One region of the Streptomyces sp. T028 genome, then DNA from elsewhere that is predicted to be linked to it. Evidence: riboswitches for the same ligand, from Rfam matches in the RefSeq annotation. Region 1 holds a riboswitch; the other holds the start of a gene.
What was found. A riboswitch is a leader RNA that binds a small molecule or an ion and turns the genes downstream of it on or off. The one in region 1 is predicted to bind cyclic di-AMP.

Region 1 (6,345 bases):
CTGGGCGAGGTCTCGCCGATCGCCGGGATCGCCGTCACCACGACCGCGTCGCAGGTCTCGTCGGCCAGGGCCCGCGCGAGCGCCGCGTGGAAGTCCTCCGCCGAGGCCTCGGTCGTCAGGTCCAGCGGCGGCAGCGGGCGCAGGCCCTCGGAGAGGCAGGCGTCGTAGGTGAGCAGGCCCAGCGACTCGGAGTTGCCGAGGATCGCCACGCGGGGTCCGGTCGGCAGGGGCTGGCGGGCGAGCAGCAGGCCCGCGTCGACCAGCTCGGTGATGGTGTCGACGCGGATCACGCCGGCCTGGCGCAGTAGCGCCGACACGGTGGCGCGCGGAAGCCGGGTCGCGCGGACGGCGTGGCCCTGCGGGGCGGAGCCGGAGCCCTGGACGACGACCAGTGGCTTGGCCGCCGCCGTGCGCCGCGCGAGGCGGGTGAACTTGCGGGGGTTGCCGATGGACTCCAGGTACATGAGGGCGACGTCGGTGTCCGGGTCGTCGTACCAGTACTGCAGGACGTCGTTGCCGGAGACGTCCGCGCGGTTGCCGGAGGAGACGAAGGTGGAGACGCCGGTGACACCGGTGACGCCGCCGCCGCGCCGGTCCAGCCGGGACAGCAGGGCGATGCCGATGGCGCCGGACTGGGCGAACAGTCCGATGCGGCCGGGGCGCGGCATCTCGGGGGCGAGCGAGGCGTTGAGCCGCACCTGCGGGGAGGTGTTGATGACGCCGAAGGCGTTGGGGCCGATGATCCGCATGCCGTACGCGCGTGCGTGCCGGACGAGGGCGCGCTGGCGTTCGCGGCCGTCGGGGCCGCTCTCGGCGTATCCGGCGGAGAGGACGACGAGGCCCTGGACGCCGTGTTCGCCGCACTCGGTGACGACCTCGGGCACGAGGTCGGCGGGGACGGCGACGATCGCGAGGTCGACGGGGCCGGCGATGTCGCGGACGGAGCGGTGTGCGGGGACCCCGTCGATCTCCTTGAGGTCTTCGGGGAACGCCCGGTTCACGGCGTACAGGGGGCCGGTGAAGCCGGCCTCGCGGAGGTTGCCGAGGACGCTGCGGCCGACGCCGCCGGGGGCGCGCCCGGTGCCGACGACGGCGACCGAGCCGGGCGCCAGCAGCCGTCGTACGGAGTGGGACTCGGCGCGCTGCTCCCGCGCGCGCTGCACCGCCAGGGAGCGTTCGGTGGGTTCGAGGTCGAACTCCAGGCGGACCACGCCGTCCTCGAAGCTGCGCTGCTGGGTGTAGCCGGCGTCCGTGAACACCTTGATCATCTTGGTGTTGGCGGGCAGCACCTCGGCGGCGAAGCGGCGGATGCCCCGCTCCCGCGCGACGGCCGCGATGTGTTCGAGAAGGGCGGAGGCGACGCCGCGCCCCTGGTGGGCGTCCTGGACGAGGAAGGCGACCTCGGCCTCGTCGGCGGGCGCGGAGGCGGCCATACCGTCGGCACCAATGCGGTCATAGCGTACGGTTGCGATGAACTCGCCGCCGACCGTGGCCGCGAGTCCCACCCTGTCCACAAAGTCGTGGTGCGTGAAGCGGTGGACGTCCTTCGCGGACAGTCGCGGGTAGGGCGCGAAGAAGCGGTAGTACTTCGACTCGTCCGAGACCTGCTCGTAGAAGCTGACCAGGCGCTCGGCGTCATCGACGGTGATGGGGCGGATGCGCGCGGTGCCGCCGTCGCGCAGCACCACGTCGGCTTCCCAGTGGGCGGGGTACTCGTGCCGGTCCGAGGCGCTCTGCATGGGGCCCAGAGTACGGCTCGCGTACGACAACGGCGCGAGGCAGTCTGTGGAGGACGGAAGCAGGATCGAGGCCGCGATCCGGCGACCGCCAGAGGAACGGGACGTTCGGCCCGTTCCTCACCGGCTTCACGTGTGGAACACTGGTCTAGACAACACCGGTCTAGACAACCTGAGAACCGAAGGGCAGCAACACATGGCTGAGCGCCGCGTCAACGTCGGCTGGGCCGAGGGCCTCCACGCCCGCCCCGCTTCCATCTTCGTCCGAGCCGCCACGGCCGCAGGCGTCCCGGTGACGATCTCCAAGGCCGACGGCACCCCCGTCAACGCGGCCTCCATGCTGGCCGTCCTCGGCCTCGGCGCGAAGGGGGGCGAGGAGATCGTCCTCGCCTCCGACGCCGAGGGCGCGGACATCGCCCTGGACCGGCTGGCGAAGCTGGTCGCCGAGGGTCTCGAGGAGCTCCCCGAGACCGTCTGAGTCACACGCGGGGCCGCGTCACCCTCGGGGTGGCGCGGCCCCGCCGTTTTTTCACGCCTGATTCAGCGCTGGCTTCCGCGCTCACTTCCACGCTCGCTCCGCGGCTGCTCCGCGGCTGCTCCGCGACATTACCGGCGGCATAACCGGAAACCCGGGGCCGGGCACACCGAATGCGCGCCACCGAGAATTCCGGGCGCGCACGGAAAAGGGCAGCGGAAATACCTCTCCGCCGAATATCTCTTCTTTGTATACGGCTCCCGTGTTAATGACGCAGACCCGTCATGTTTACGGGAGGTTGCGAAGTCCTCACACGGTCGGCGCGGTCCGCGCCGCCGACGAAACGCAGCCGGTGGGCGGCGCTCGCGCGCTCGGTGTGCAGCGCCGTGACCGTCCGCGCCCGCTCCTGGTCGCCCCGCGCCACCGCGTCCACGATCGCGCCGTGCTCCGCCCAGGACTCCACGGGGTTGGCGGGCGCCTCCACCGCGTACATCCAGGCGATCTTGTGGCGCAGCTGGGTGAGCATGGACGTCAGGGCGTGGCTTCCGGAGGCCTGGGCGAGCGTCTCGTGGAACCAGCCGCCCAGGGAGCGCAGATCCTCGCTGTTGCCCCTCCTGGCCCGCTCCTGGCCCAGCCGGACGAGTCCGCGCAGCACCTTCAGGTGGGCCTCGGTGCGCCGCTGGGCGGCCCGGGCGGCACCGAGCGGCTCCAGGAGCATGCGCATCTCCAGCAGGTCGGCCGCCTCCTGCTCGGTCGGTTCCGCGACACACGCGCCCGCGTGCCGCCGGGTCACGACGAAGCCCTCGGCCTCCAGGGTGCGCAGTGCCTCCCGGACGGGGACCCGGGAAACGCCGTAGCGGCGGGCGAGGAGTTCCTCGGTGAGGCGGCCGCCGCGCTCGTAGACACCGGCGACGATGTCGTCCCGGATGGCCGTGCACACCGAGTGCGCCGGAATACGCATACCGACCTCCGCCTTAATCCCCGTGAAACGTCGCCGAGCGCCGCCGATTGACGTGTGTTCCGTGACTCTATTGCAATGAGCCGGAATTTCCGACGGCGGGCCGGAATCCAGGGATATTTTTTGGACAGCGAGGTGCCGAAAACGGCGAAAGCCCCGGCCGCGTGGGCCGGGGCTCGGGACGGGCCGTCGCCGGGTGCCGTCAGACGTCGCCGGGTGCCGTCAGATGGTGACGCCGTGCTGGCGGAGGTAGGCGAGCGGGTCGATGTCGGAGCCGTACTCCGCCGTCGTACGGGCCTCGAAGTGCAGATGCGCGCCGGTGACGTTGCCGGTCGCGCCAGACAGGCCGATCTGCTGCCCAGGGGTGACCTGCTGGCCCACCGAGACGCCGATGGAGGACAGGTGGCCGTACTGGGTGTACGTGCCGTCGTTCATCTTGATGACGACCTGGTTGCCGTACGACCCGCCCCAGCCCGCCTCGACGACGGTGCCCAGGCCGACCGCGTGCACGGACGTGCCGCTGGCGGCGTGGAAGTCGATGCCGGTGTGACTGCCGGAGGACCACAGGGAGCTGCTCGCGTGATAGCCGGTGGAGACGTAGGAGCCGGTGATCGGCAGCACGAAGGCGTTCAGACGCTTGCGCTCGGCCTCGCGGGCGGCACGCACGCGTGCCTCGCGCTCCTCCGCGGCCTTCTTGGCGGCGGCCTCACGCGCGGCCTCCTCGAAGGCGGCCTTCTTCTGCAGGGCGACCTGGTCGTCGACCTGGTCGGCGACGGCCTCACCAGCGGCGACGACGGGGATCAGCCCGGTCTGCTCGGGGGTCGGCTCCGCGGCGAGAGCCGGGGTGGAGGCGACGGTGGCCATGACACCGGTGGTGGTCAGCGCCGCGAAACCCGCCGCGCGGACGGAGGTGCGCTGCATCCGGCTGGGCCGGCGATGCTTCCCGGTGGCGCAGGTGTACGCCAAGACGAGCGGTCCTTTCCTTCCTTCTCGCCTACCGGGTTAGCTGACGGGTTCGGAGCAGGAAGGTCTCCTACGGACCCCCTCGCTCACGCGCGGGCGCCCGATTCACCCCAGGGACTGATATGGGTCCCCGGCTCCCCTGGCTCGCGCCGTACGGGGACTCGGCGATGACTGTCCGGTGCCGCGGATGCGGCGCACTGCCTGACGAACAGCCGGGCCGACGGTATGCGGGACCGTTATCAATCCTCAAACGGATCACGGCTTTTGTAGCGCACGCCACACGGCAGACAGGCAACCTCCGCCCCAATTCGGACATCCTGCGGCCCCCGGTACAGCCCCCGGGAGGACACCTCTGTCACCCGGGGCCGCAACACGTCCGTGCCTCCCGGCGCCTACTCGGCGGCGACGACGGTCACTTCGCCGATGCCGAGCGCCTCCACGGGCTCCTTGATCTGAGCGGCGTCACCGACGAGGACGGTCACCAGACGGTCCACCGGGAAGGCGCTCACGGCCGCCGCGGTGGCCTCGACCGTGCCGGTCGCGGCGAGCTGCTGGTACAGCGTGGCCTGGTAGTCGTCGGGCAGGGATTGCTCGACCTGGTCGGCCAGCGTGCTCGCGACGGCCGCCGCGGTCTCGTACTTCAGCGGCGCCACACCCACCAGGTTCTGCACGGCGACGTCGCGCTCGGCGTCGGTCAGGCCCTCGGCGGCGAGGGTGCGCAGCACCTTCCACAGGTCGTCCAGGGCAGGACCGGTGTTCGGTGTGTCGACGGAGCCGCTGATGGCGAGCATCGCCGCGCCCGAGCCGTCGGGGGCGGAGCGCAGGACCTGCCCGAACGCGCGCACCCCGTACGTGTAGCCCTTCTCCTCGCGCAGGACGCGGTCCAGGCGGGAGGTGAGAGTGCCGCCGAGGCAGTACGTGCCGAGGACCTGGGCGGCCCACACGCGCGCGTGCCGGTCGGCGCCGATCCGGCCGATGAGCAGCTGCGTCTGGACGGCTCCGGGGCGGTCCACGATGACGACGCGGCCGGTGTCGTCGGCGGTCACCGGCGGCACGGGCCGCTGCTGGGCCGGGGTGCCCGTCCAGGCGCCCAGGGTCTCTCCGAGGAGCGCGGCCAGGTCGACGCCCGTGAGGTCGCCGACAACCACCGCCGTGGACGTGGCCGGCCGGACGTGCCGCTCGTAGAAGGCCCGCACGGCGGCGGAGTCGATCTTCTCGACGGTCTCCGCGGTGCCCTGGCGGGGCCGCGACATGCGCGCGGTCGCCGGGAACAGCTCCTTGGAGAGCTCCTTGGCGGCGCGGCGGGAGGGGTTGGCCAGCTCGTGCGGGATCTCGTCCAGACGGTTGTGGACGAGGCGCTCGACCTCGCTGTCGGCGAAGGCGGGCGCGCGCAGGGCGTCGGCGAGCAGGCCGAGCGCCTTGGGCAGCCGGGAGGCGGGCACCTCCAGGCTGAGCCGGACGCCGGGGTGGTCGGCGTGCGCGTCGAGGGTGGCGCCGCAGCGCTCCAGCTCGGCGGCGAACTCCTCGGCGGAGTGCTGGTCGGTGCCCTCGGAGAACGCGCGCGCCATGATCGTGGCGACGCCGTCCAGGCCGGCCGGTTCGGCGTCCAGGGGCGCGTCGAGGAGGACCTCGACGGCGACGACCTGCTGGCCGGGGCGGTGGCAGTGCAGGACGGTCAGGCCGTTGTCCAGCGTGCCGCGTTCGGGCGCCGGGAACGCCCACGGCCTGGCCTCGCCCGCCCGGGGCTGGGGGTGGAAGTCCATCGTGGCGAGCTCCGTCACTGGGCCGCCTCCTCGTTCTCGTCCTGGTCGGCGGGGGCTTCGGGGGCGGTCGGCTCGTAGACGAGGACCGCGCGGTTGTCGGGGCGCAGGCGGGCCTTGGCGACCTCCCGCACCTCCTCGGACGTGATGTCCAGGACGCGCTGGACGGCGGTGAGGGCGAGCTGCGGGTCGCCGAACAGGACGGCGAACCGGCACAGTTCGTCGGCGCGGCCCGCGACGGTGCCGAGCCGGTCGAGCCACTCGCGCTCCAACTGGGCCTGGGCGCGCTCCATTTCCTCGGCCGTGGGGCCCTCCTCGGCGAACCGGGCGAGCTCCTCGTCGATGGCGGCCTCGATGACGGGCACCTCGACGTCCCCGGACGTCTTCACGTCCAGCCAGCCCAGGGAGGGCGCCCCGGCGAGCCGCAGCAGCCCGAAGCCGGCGGCGACGGCC
Region 2 (6,345 bases), on a different contig from region 1:
GCGACGGACTGCATCGCCACCGCCGTCATCCCCATTGGAAACACAGTCGCCCATCGCCGCATGTCGTAGCGCAGCCGTGGCCGGAGCAGCTCGGCGGCGAGCAGGACGACGTACCAGCACAGGGCGAGCACGAGCAGGGCGTTGGTCATCCCGCGCAGGACGCCCCGGTCGTCGGCGTTCCACAGGTACAGCCCGTGATCGGCGTCGATGAGCCTCGCCCCCGCGAGCGCCGAGACGGCGAGCGCCCCGCCGGCGACCCACTGGTCCCCGGCGCCCTCGGTCACCTGCCGCCAGTCGAACAGGGCGAACATGACCGCGTAGAGCACCAGGCCGAGCCAGAACAGCACGAGCGCGGTGTGCGCCGGCCAGGCGAGCGTCTCCGCCTTCCCCAGGGTCGCGCCCAGCACCGCGAGCGCCTGGGTGGCCACACAGCAAAGGAACACGTCCCCGGGCATCCGGCGGGCCTGATGGCTCATGACATGCCGTACGACATGCCGTACGACAGCCGTCATCAGCACTGGCCACAGCAGGGCGGACAGGGCCAGCAGCGCCCAGGCCCAGTTCTGCCGGCCGAGCTCCGAGACGCCCGTGCCGAGCACGGCCGTGGCGGCCACGGCCGTCAGCCCGCCCGGCGTGCCATCCTCCGCCAGCCGGCGCCGGCGCTCCCGCAGCAGCCGTACGACGAAGTCCGCGGCCAGCATCACCCAGGCTGTGCCGGCCAGCGCCAGCGTGGCATGGGAGAGCACCTCGTGTCCCGCCAGGCGCAGTCCGACCGACAGGATGCCGGTGGCCAGAACGGCGGCCCCGGCCGCCGGCGGACGCCGCGCCCACCAGGCGCGCGGGGAGGAGGTGCCGGGCATGAAGCCGATGCTAGGGATGCGAAGCGGCTCACGCGGCGGCACACGCGCGTAGAGGCAAAAAACGGCCTACGCGCGCGTGCCTGTACCCAAACGTGCCTCAGGCCGGGCGGACCACGCTGTGGATGCCCGACTCGCCGTCATAGTAGATGGACTCCTCGCGGACGTACGCGCCCGGCTTCGGGGCGTGGATCATCATGCCGTTGCCGATGTAGATGCCGACGTGGCTGACGTCGTCGTAGAAGAAGACCAGGTCACCGGGCTGGGCGTCGGCGAGGGAGACGGTGGTGCCCGCGTTCACCTGGTCGTAGGTGGTGCGCGGGAGGGAGACTCCGGCGGCCTTCCAGGCGGCCTGGGTCAGACCGGAGCAGTCGTAGGAGTCGGGGCCGGTGGCGCCCCAGACGTACGGCTTGCCGATCTGTGCGCGGGCGAAGGCGAGCGCCTTCTCGGCCTTGGTGGCGTACGAGGAGTCCGTGGACGAGGACGACGAGGATGACGAGGACGAGGAGGAGTCGGACGACCCGGAGGAGGACGTGCCGGCGTCCTGCTGGGCGGCCTGTTCCGCCGCCTGCTGCTGGGCCAGCTCGGCCGCCTTGCGCGCGGCCTCCTCCTGCTTCTGCTTCTCGATGGCCGCCAGCCGCGCCTTCTCCTCGGCCGTCAGCTGCGCCAGCAGCTCGCGGGCATCGCCGAGTTTCTTCTGGACGGTGGCCTTGGCGGTCTTCAGGTCGCTCTGGGCGTCGGTGAGCGTCGCGAGGCTCTCGGCGGCCTCCTGCCGCTTCTTCATCGTCGCCGACTGCTCGGTGACGTAGTCGTCGACCGCGCCCTTCTGACGGTCGGTCATCCGACCCATCAGCTGCGTCTGGTCGAAGTAGTCCTGCGGGGAGTCCGCCAGCAGGAAGGTCGCCGTGTCGGGCGCGGAGGCACCGGTGCGGTACTGGGCGGCGGCGAAGGAACCGAGCTCCTCCCGCGCCTCGTTGAGCTTCTGGGTGCGCTTCGCGACGTCATCGAGGAGACCGTCGACCCGCTTGCGCTGCTTGGTCGTCTTCTCCTTGGCGGCGTTGTACTTCTCGGTCGCCGACTCCGCCTGGCGGTAGAGGTCGTCGACCTTCTTCTCGACCTCCTCCAGGCTCGGCTTGCCGTCGTCGGCCGGGGCGGCGTTAGCCGTCTGGGAGAGCAGGGCCACGGACGTGAGGGCGGCGGTGGCCAGGGCGGGCGTGCGTATGCCTGCCACGCGGGTGCCCGAAAAGCGCGGCTTGCGGTGCTGCGACGCCAAGAGAGGCGACTCCTTCCATCGTCCGCCTACCGGGTTAGCTGTCGGGTTCGGGCGGATGGTTCGGAAGGGCGCCCTACGGCCGCCTCCCGTCGGGAGTCGGGCCGATTCACCCCGGGGTCTCGGTGGGTCCCCGGCTCCGGCTGCCGCGCAGGGGGCACACCGGACTCGGCGGAGGCCGTACGGCCCGGCGAGGTTCGCCGGTGGGGATCCGCGTGGCCTGCCCGGCACGGTAGCCAACTCGTGTGGCCCCTGTGAAGGTTGATGGGCGATATGCCCGATACATTTTTGTTATCTTGCGCAAAGCCGAGACATGGGATCACGTGCTGTGATAGCGCCGCCTCGGAAGGTGAGGAGCGGAGATGTTCGGGGGACGGCCCCGCGTTGTCAGTGGGGCGCCCTAGACTCGGAGAGCGATGAGCAGCCTCTTTGACGACAGCTTCCTGGCGAACCTCCAGGCCCCCGCCGGCCATGAGGAGGAACCCCCGCCGCCGCCCGAGGACGATCACGTTCCGGAGCCGCTTCCGGACGATCTGTTCGGCGGGAAGTTCGACGCGCCCCCGGACCGGGACGTGTACTACCGCGACGGCGCCGCCCGCCCCGCGCTCGACGCGGCCGCCCTCCTGGAGGGACTCAACGACAACCAGCGCGCGGCCGTCGTCCACGCCGGCACCCCTCTGCTCATCGTCGCCGGCGCCGGCTCCGGCAAGACCCGTGTGCTCACCCACCGCATCGCCCACCTCCTCGCCGAGCGCAACGTGCATGCGGGCCAGATCCTCGCGATCACCTTCACCAACAAGGCCGCGGGCGAGATGAAGGAGCGCGTCGAGCAGCTCGTCGGCCCGCGCGCGAACGCGATGTGGGTGATGACCTTCCACAGCGCGTGCGTGCGCATCCTGCGCCGCGAGAGCAAGAAGCTCGGCTTCACGTCGTCGTTCTCGATCTACGACGCAGCCGACTCCAAGCGGCTCATGGCCCTGGTCTGCCGTGATCTTGACCTCGACCCCAAGCGCTTCCCGCCGAAGTCCTTCAGCGCCAAGATCAGCAACCTGAAGAACGAGCTGATCGACGAGGAGGACTTCGCCGCCCAGGCCGGCGACGGCTTCGAGAAGACCCTCGCCCAGGCCTACGCGATGTACCAGTCGCGGCTGCGCGAGGCCAACGCCCTCGACTTCGACGACCTGATCATGACGACGGTCAACCTGCTGCGCGCCTTCCCCGATGTGGCCGAGCACTACCGCCGCCGCTTCCGTCATGTGCTCGTCGACGAGTACCAGGACACCAACCACGCCCAGTACGCCCTGGTCAGGGAGCTGGTCGGCACCTCCGAGCACCCGGTCGACGTACCCCCCGGCGAGTACGACGTCCCGCCCGCAGAGCTCTGCGTCGTCGGTGACGCCGACCAGTCGATCTACGCCTTCCGGGGCGCGACGATCCGCAACATCCTCCAGTTCGAGGAGGACTACCCGGACGCGACGACGATCCTGTTGGAGCAGAACTACCGCTCCACGCAGACGATCCTCTCCGCCGCCAACGCGGTCATCGAGCGCAACGAGTCCCGCCGCCCCAAGAACCTGTGGACCAACGCGGGCGCGGGTGCGCGCATCACCGGCTATGTCGCCGACACCGAGCACGACGAGGCACAGTTCGTCGCCGACGAGATAGACCGCCTCACCGACGCGGGCGACGCCAAGGCCGGCGACGTCGCGGTCTTCTACCGCACCAACGCCCAGTCCCGTGTCTTCGAAGAGGTCTTCATCCGCGTCGGCCTGCCCTACAAGGTCGTCGGCGGCGTCCGCTTCTACGAGCGCAAGGAGGTCCGGGACGTCCTGGCCTACCTGCGTGTCCTCGCCAACCCGGAGGACTCGGTCCCGCTGCGCCGCATCCTCAACGTGCCCAAGCGCGGCATCGGCGAGCGCGCCGAGGCGATGATCGACGCCCTGTCCCAGCGGGAGAAGATCAGCTTCCCGCAGGCGCTCAAGCGCGTCGACGAGGCCTACGGCATGGCCGCGCGGTCGACCAACGCCGTGAAGCGGTTCAACGTGCTGATGGAGGAGCTCCGGACGATCGTCGAGTCCGGCGCGGGCCCCGCGACCGTCCTGGAGGCGGTGCTCGAACGCACCGGCTACCTCGCCGAGTTGCAGGCCTCAACCGACCCGCAGGACGAGACCCGTATCGAGAACCTCCAGGAACTCGCCGCCGTGGCCCTGGAGTTCGAGCAGGAGCAGGCCGAGGGTGAGGGCGCGGCCACCGGCGGTCTCGCCGACTTCCTGGAGCGGGTCGCGCTCGTCGCCGACTCCGACCAGATCCCCGACGAGGACGAGGACGGCTCCGGCGTCATCACTCTGATGACCCTGCACACCGCCAAGGGCCTGGAGTTCCCGGTCGTCTTCCTCACCGGCATGGAGGACGGCGTGTTCCCGCACATGCGCGCCCTCGGCCAGACCAAGGAGCTGGAGGAGGAGCGCCGCCTGGCCTACGTCGGCATCACGCGCGCGCGTGAGCGGCTCTACCTCACGCGGTCCTCGCTGCGCAGCGCCTGGGGGCAGCCGTCGTACAACCCGCCGTCGCGGTTCCTGGAGGAGATCCCGGCGACTCATGTGGACTGGAAGCGGACGGGGGCGACCGCGCCCGTGTCCTCCGGTCCGGTGTCCGGGGTGGCGGCCTCCCTGTCCTCGACGCGCTCGCGCTCCACGGCCGCCGGTGCCTCCGGGTTCGCGACACGCCGGGGCGCGGCGGAGAAGCCGGTGGTGGCCCTGGCCGTCGGCGACCGTGTCACCCACGACCAGTTCGGACTCGGCACGGTCGTCGGCGTGAAGGGCACGGGCGCGAACGCGGAGGCGACGATCGACTTCGGCGACAGCAAGCCCAAGCGGCTGCTGCTGCGGTACGCGCCGGTCGAGAAGCTGTAAGGCAGCCGCAGCTCAGATGGGCATGAGTGAGCCCCCGCTTCCACAGCGGGGGCTCACACCAAGGCGACGGGGGCTCTACGTCGGGTCGAGCCCGTGGCTGCGCAGCCACGGCAGCGGGTCTATGGCCGAACCGCCGGCCGGCCGGACCTCGAAGTGCAGGTGCGGGCCGGTGGAGTTGCCGGAATTCCCGGAGTACGCGATCGGGTCGCCGGCCTTCACCGTCGTACCGGAGGCGACACGGTAGCTGGAGAGGTGGCAGTACCAGGTCTCCGTGCCGTCCTTCGCCGTCACGATCATCATGTTGCCGTAGGCGCTGTTCCACTGCGTCCGTACGGTGCCATCGGTCGCCGCCATAACGGTCGTGCCGTAGGAGACCGGGAAGTCGATGCCGGTGTGCTGGGACATCCAGTTGACGCCGGCCTGGCCGAAGTAGGCGCTCAGCCCGCGCGCGGCGACCGGGAGGGCGTACTTCGGGCGCAGCCGCTCCTTGCGGGCCGCCTCCGCTGCCGCCTTCTTCTTCTCGGCTTCCTGCTGCGCCTTGAGGTCGATGCGCTCCTGCGTCCGGCTGGCCCGGTCGGCGAAGTCGTCGGCCTCGGCGCTGAGGGTCTCGAGCTGGGAGTCCAGCTTGTTGTTGGCGGCCGATGGCTTCACCGCCTGCGCGTCCGAGGCGGAGGCCGTGGTGTCCTTGTCGTCCCCGCCGGTCAGCGTGCCGACGGAGGCGGCGGCGATTCCGGCGACCCCCATCACGCAGGCCGAGGGCACGGCCACGGTCAGCAGCGCGGAGCGCCTCGCGGGCGTACGGCGGCGGGAACGGCTCGCGTTACGGGCGGCAGCGCGGGTGGCAGGCGCCGGCACGGTCTCCTCCTGTTCGTCCAGGAGGGGCTGCTCGGACACGGCGGGCAGCTCGCCGGTGGCGGACAACTCGCCGCCGTCCGGGGCCTGTTCGTCGTATCCGGCCGACTGCTCGTACTCGTCGGAGGCGGTGCCGGAGGTCGGGGTGGTCCCGGCCTCGCCGCTGTCGGAGTTCCACTGCGTGGCGTCGTAGGCGCCGGTGTCGAAGGTCTGGGTACCCCATTCCCAGTGCTGGGTCTGGTCGGCGGGGTTACCGGACTGGTCCGGCTGCAGCCAGGCGTTCGCGTCCCAGTGGCCGCTGGTGTCGGACACGGAGGTCTGCGGCGGGATGAGCGGGAGCTGCTGGTGCCCGGTCGTCCAGCTGGTCGTGTCGTACGCGCCCGAGTCGTAGGCGGCATGGTGCTGGGCCGCGTACGGGTCGTAGTTCAGGGTGTGGTGGCCACCCGTGTCGTGG

Region 2: it holds a riboswitch for cyclic di-AMP, as region 1 does, so the genes downstream of both, ACLZN2_RS35680 (NlpC/P60 family protein) here and ACLZN2_RS17030 (M23 family metallopeptidase) in region 1, are expected to answer to the same signal.

The regions. Positions count from the first base shown of each region.
Region 1 covers NZ_JBLRVZ010000016.1:105,251-111,595, forward strand. The annotation lists gene ACLZN2_RS17015 (GNAT family N-acetyltransferase) at 1-1,739, opposite strand, end outside; gene ACLZN2_RS17020 (HPr family phosphocarrier protein) at 1,933-2,214, shown strand; gene ACLZN2_RS17025 (GntR family transcriptional regulator) at 2,477-3,172, opposite strand; gene ACLZN2_RS17030 (M23 family metallopeptidase) at 3,392-4,135, opposite strand; cyclic di-AMP (ydaO/yuaA leader) riboswitch at 4,147-4,309, opposite strand; gene ACLZN2_RS17035 (M16 family metallopeptidase) at 4,525-5,913, opposite strand; gene ACLZN2_RS17040 (M16 family metallopeptidase) at 5,910-6,345, opposite strand, start outside.
Region 2 covers NZ_JBLRVZ010000041.1:40,190-46,534, forward strand. The annotation lists gene ACLZN2_RS35675 (tellurite resistance/C4-dicarboxylate transporter family protein) at 1-860, opposite strand, end outside; gene ACLZN2_RS35680 (NlpC/P60 family protein) at 958-2,130, opposite strand; cyclic di-AMP (ydaO/yuaA leader) riboswitch at 2,138-2,311, opposite strand; gene pcrA (DNA helicase PcrA) at 2,544-5,039, shown strand; gene ACLZN2_RS35690 (M23 family metallopeptidase) at 5,115-6,345, opposite strand, start outside.